DNA from 2 places in the Nonomuraea sp. NPDC047897 genome. Region 2 is predicted to be linked to the other one. Evidence: predicted binding sites of a transcription regulator. Region 2 holds the regulator's gene; the other holds the start of a gene.
The links. Region 2 encodes HrcA, which represses chaperone genes, less so after heat shock. Its sites were predicted from a motif close to TTGGCACTCTCNNNNNGAGAGTGCCAA; they were not measured.
Positions count from the first base shown of each region.

Region 1: the regulator HrcA is predicted to act here: its motif matches at 1,152-1,178, upstream of groES (co-chaperone GroES).

Region 1 is NZ_JBIDCC010000001.1:91,542-94,008, forward strand. It holds gene ACGF0J_RS00455 (methyltransferase domain-containing protein) at 1-962, opposite strand, end outside; gene groES (co-chaperone GroES) at 1,264-1,578, shown strand; gene groL (chaperonin GroEL) at 1,651-2,467, shown strand, end outside.
Region 2 is NZ_JBIDCC010000009.1:275,567-278,033, reverse strand. It holds gene dnaJ (molecular chaperone DnaJ) at 1-592, opposite strand, end outside; gene hrcA (heat-inducible transcriptional repressor HrcA) at 604-1,617, opposite strand; gene ACGF0J_RS22270 (hypothetical protein) at 1,767-2,467, shown strand, end outside.

The DNA.
Region 1 (2,467 bases), on a different contig from region 2:
GCGGCGGCGCCGGTGGCCGCGAGCGTGTGCCCGCCGGGCAGCAGCGTGGCCCGCCGCGCCACGGGGCCTGAGGCGCCTGAGGCGCCTGAGGCGCCTGAGGCGCCGGACGCGCCGGACGCGCCGGACGCGATCCACAGGGACGCCTCCTTGACCTCCCCCCTGACGGACACCCACTCGGCCTCGGCGCCGTCGGGGATGAACGCGTACGGGATGCCCGGCGCGACCTTCAGGCAGGCTCGCCGGGACCGGGCCACGAGGTCGAGGACGACCGGCCACGGCGGGGAGTAGGCGAGCGGATCGAACGTGCGGCCCCGCGCCCCGCGCCGTGCCGGGTCGGCGAACAGCACGTCGTGATCCTCCGGCCGCACCGAGGCGGCGTCGGCCACCCGCACCGTGATCCGGTCGGCGAGCCCGAGCGCCTCGGCGTTGGCCCTGGCGACGGCGACGGTCAGCGGGTCGGCGTCCACGGCGTCCACGACGCAACCCGCCCGTGCCAGCGCCAGGAAGTCACCCCCGACCCCGCAGCAGACGTCCACCACCCGCAGCCCGCCCGCTGAGGCCGGGGCCACGTCCCGAGCGGGAGCCATGTCGGGAGCCGGAGCCATGTCGGGAGTGGGAGCCATGTCGGGGGCCGTGTTTGGGGCCGGGAGCGTGTCTGGGGCCGGGGCCGGGAGGGCGCAGCCGGTGAGGCGGCGCGCCCGGTGGGCGGCGACGTCGGCGCGGGTGGCCTGCTCAAGCCCGTGCGGTGTGAAGAACATCAGCTCGGCGTCGGCCCCGAACTTGGCCCGCGCCCGCTCCCTGAGCGCCGTCTGGGTGAGCGCCGCCGACACGAGCGCGGCGTCGTAGGTCCTGCGCAGCCGGGTCGCCGCCGCCACCGGATCGGCGCCGCGCAGCTCCCGCGCCTCCTCCAGAGCGCGCCGGCCGCGCGAGGTCAGCAGCTCGGTGAAGGCGTCGAGGTCCACGCCGTACGACGTTAGCGCCTCGCCCCCGGTACGGGCGCCGCCGGAGGGGGTGACCGCCCTCCGGAGGTGGCCAGGACGAACCCGGTCGAAGGCCCCGCCTGCCTCGCCAAATGGGCATGTCTCGGTCCTGATCGCTCTGAGCAGACGCGTTCGTGTTGACTGTCAAGCCCCTCTTGCATATGTTTCCTGTTGGCACTCTCCCCTTGAGAGTGCCAACGTGCGACGAGGCAGGTCTGGCACCCGCGACGGCAGGCCCCGCTGGTCGCCTCTTCTGATCATTCAAATCTGAAGGGGAGGTCCGATCGTGACGACCGCCACCAAGGTTCCCGTTAAGCCGCTCGGCGACCGCATTGTGGTGCAGCCGCTCGAGGCAGAGCAGACCACCGCTTCCGGCCTGGTCATTCCTGACACCGCCAAGGAGAAGCCGCAGGAGGGCAAGGTCCTCGCGGTGGGCCCGGGCAACTGGGACGAGGACGGCGACAAGCGCATCCCGCTCGACGTGAGCGAGGGCGACATCGTTCTCTACAGCAAGTACGGCGGCACCGAGGTCAAGTACGGCGGCGAGGAGTACCTCGTGCTCTCCGCCCGCGACGTTCTCGCGATCATCGAGAAGTAAGCCGGTCGTGTCGGGCCCCGGGCGCTCTCTTGCGGCCGGGGCCTTCGACACCAGGAGAGGACTTTCAGCAAAATGGCGAAGATCCTGGAGTTCGACGAGGACGCCCGGCGCGCGCTCGAGCGTGGCGTCAACGCCCTCGCGGATGCCGTGAAGGTTACCCTCGGCCCGCGTGGCCGCAACGTCGTCATCGACAAGAAGTTCGGTGCTCCGACGATTACGAACGACGGCGTGACCATCGCTCGTGAGATCGAGCTGGAGGAGCGCTACGAGAACCTCGGCGCCCAGCTCGCCAAGGAAGTGGCCACCAAGACCAACGACATCGCGGGTGACGGCACGACCACCGCGACCGTCCTGGCCCAGGCCATGGTCCGTGAGGGCCTGCGCAACGTGGCGGCCGGCGCCTCGCCGCTGTCGCTCAAGCGCGGCATCGACAAGGCGGCCAAGGAGATCAGCGACAAGCTGCTCGCCAGCGCCCGCCCGGTCGAGGACAAGAAGGAGATCGCGAACGTCGCGACCATCTCCGCCCAGGACGCCAAGATCGGCGACCTGATCGCCGAGGCGTTCGACAAGGTCGGCAAGGACGGCGTCCTGACGGTCGAAGAGTCCAACGCCATGGGCATGGAGCTCGAGTTCACCGAGGGCCTCCAGTTCGACAAGGGCTACCTGTCGGCCTACATGGTCACCGACCCCGAGCGCATGGAGTCCGTCCTCGAGGACGCCTACATCCTGCTCACCCAGGGCAAGGTCTCCTCGATCGCCGACTTCCTGCCGCTGCTGGAGAAGGTCGCGCAGACCAAGAAGCCGCTGCTCGTGGTCGCCGAGGACGTCGAGGGCGAGGCCCTGGCCGTCCTGGTCACCAACAAGATCCGCGGCACGTTCACCTCCGTCG
Region 2 (2,467 bases):
GGATGAGCGAGCCGAAGCCGCCGCACTGCGGGCACGGCCGCGACGTCATGACCTGGCCCAGGAACGACCGCGTCACCTGCGAGATCTCGCCGCGCCCGTTGCACATGTCACAGGTGTCGGGGTGGGTGCCCGGCGCGGCCCCGGCGCCCTGGCACACCTCGCACAGCACGGCCGTGTCGACGACCAGCTCGCGGGTGGTGCCGAACGCGGTCTCGCGCAGGTCCAGCTCGACCCGGATCGTGGCGTTGCGTCCCCGGCGCGCGCGCGAGCGGGGCCCGCGCGCGCCGCCCGCCGTACCGAAGAAGGCGTCCATGATGTCGCTGAACGGGAACCCGGCACCGAAGCCGCCGGCCCCAGCGCCCGCGCCGGCGCCGCCGAACGGGTCGGCCCCCAGGTCGTACATCTGGCGCTTGTTGGCATCGGACAGGACCTCGTAGGCCTGCGTGATCTCCTTGAACCGCTCCTGGGTCTCAGGGTCGGGGTTCACATCGGGGTGCAGCTCCCGGGCCAGTCTCCGGTACGCCTTCTTGATCTCGTCCTGACTGGCGTCACGGCGCACCCCGAGGGTGGCGTAGTAGTCGCTGTTTGCCACTTATCGACCTCTTATGATGCAGCCAGGATCTGGCTGACGTAGCGTGCCACCGCGCGCACGGCGCCCATCGTCACGGGGTAGTCCATCCTCGTGGGACCCAGCACGCCGAGCCGGGCCAGTTGATTGTCGCCAGAACCGTATCCGGTGGCGACGACGGACGTGCCGCGAAGGTAGGGGTTTTCGGAGCCGATGCGCACGGTGAGCGCGGACGGGGTGTCTGAGGAAGTCTCGCCGAGCAGCCGCATGAGCACGACGTGCTCCTCCAGCGCCTCGAGCACGTCTCGCAGGCCCGTGGCGAAGTCGGCGCCGGCCAGGTTGGCCGCCCCGGCGAAGACGATCTTCTCGTCGTGCCGTTCGACGAGCGTCTCCAGCAGGACCGACAGGATCGTCGCCACCGCGGGCCGGTCCTCGGCCGGAAGCCGCTCGGGCAGGTCGGCGACCAGCTCGGGCACGGTGCTGAGGCCGCACCCGTCGAGGCAGGAGTTGAGCACGGCGCGCAGGTGGGCGATGCGGTGGTCCTCCACCACCTCGGGCAGCTCGACCACCCGCTGCTCGACCCGGCCGGTGTTGGTGATCAGCACGAGCATGACGCGCCGCTCGCTGAGCGGCACCAGCTCGACGTGCCGGACCGTCGAGCGGGTCAGCGTCGGGTACTGCACGACGGCGACCTGCCGGGTCAGCTGCGCGAGCAGGCGCACGGTGCGCATGACCACGTCGTCGAGGTCGATCGCGCCTGCCAGGAACGTCTCGATCGCCCGCCGCTCGGCCGCCGACAGCGGCTTCACCTGCGACAACCTGTCGACGAACAGGCGGTAGCCCTTGTCCGTCGGCACGCGGCCGGCGCTGGTGTGCGGCTGGGTGATGTAGCCCTCCTCCTCCAGCGCGGCCATGTCGTTGCGGACCGTGGCCGGGGAGACCTTCAGGTTGTGGCGCTCGGCCAGCGCCTTGGAGCCCACCGGTTCGTTGGTGGACACGTAATCTTCGACAATGGCGCGGAGCACCGCCAGTTTCCGCTCGTCGAGCACGTGCTCACCTCCTGCTTGCCTTCCGGGAACCGCTCTAGCACTCTGTGTTCCCGAGTGCCAAGTGTACGGCCGTTGCCTGGAAGGTGCGATAACAGCCGAGCACCGGGGTGCCTGGCGTGGCCGAACCTCCAGGCCTCAGACTGGCCGCTATGACCGATGATTCTCCGTCCCAGCCGAGCGGCCCGCAGCCCGGGCCCGGTCCGCGACCCGGTCAGGCCCCCTCGTCCTCCGGCGCCCCCTCCCCCGCAGGGCAGTCCGGCGCCGATCCCGCGGCCGCCTCCCCGCCCACGTCGGAGCCCCCTCCCGCTGCCGAACCGGCCCCCGAACCGCGCGTCGCACCGCCCTCCGAGCCGCCGTCCGAGCCGCCGTCCGGCGGCCCGTCCTACGGCGAGGCGCCCCCTCCCGGCGGGCCTGTGTACGGGTCCCAGCCCCACCGCGCCCCGGGCTACGGTCCGCCCGGCGCTTTCGGCGGCTACGGGCAGCCCACCGCCGCCCCTGGCTACGGACAGCAACCGCCGAGCGCCCCCGGCTACGGACAGCAACCACCGAGCGCCCCTGGCTATGGGCAGCAACCACCGAGCACTCCCGGCTACGGGCAGCAGCCTCCCGGCGGCCCGGCGTTCGGCTACCGGCCGGTTTCGGGTCCCGTCCACGGCCAGGCGCCGCCGCAGGGCGTCCCCGGATTCGGCCAGGCGCCCGGCCCCGCGTACGGCCCCGCGTACGGGCAGGCACCGCCGCAGGACGGACCGGCGTACGGGCAGCCGAGGTACGGTACCGGGCAACCCCAGTACGGTCCGGAGCCGTCCGGCTACGGTCCAGGGCCGTCCGGGTACGCCCCCGGGCAGCCCGC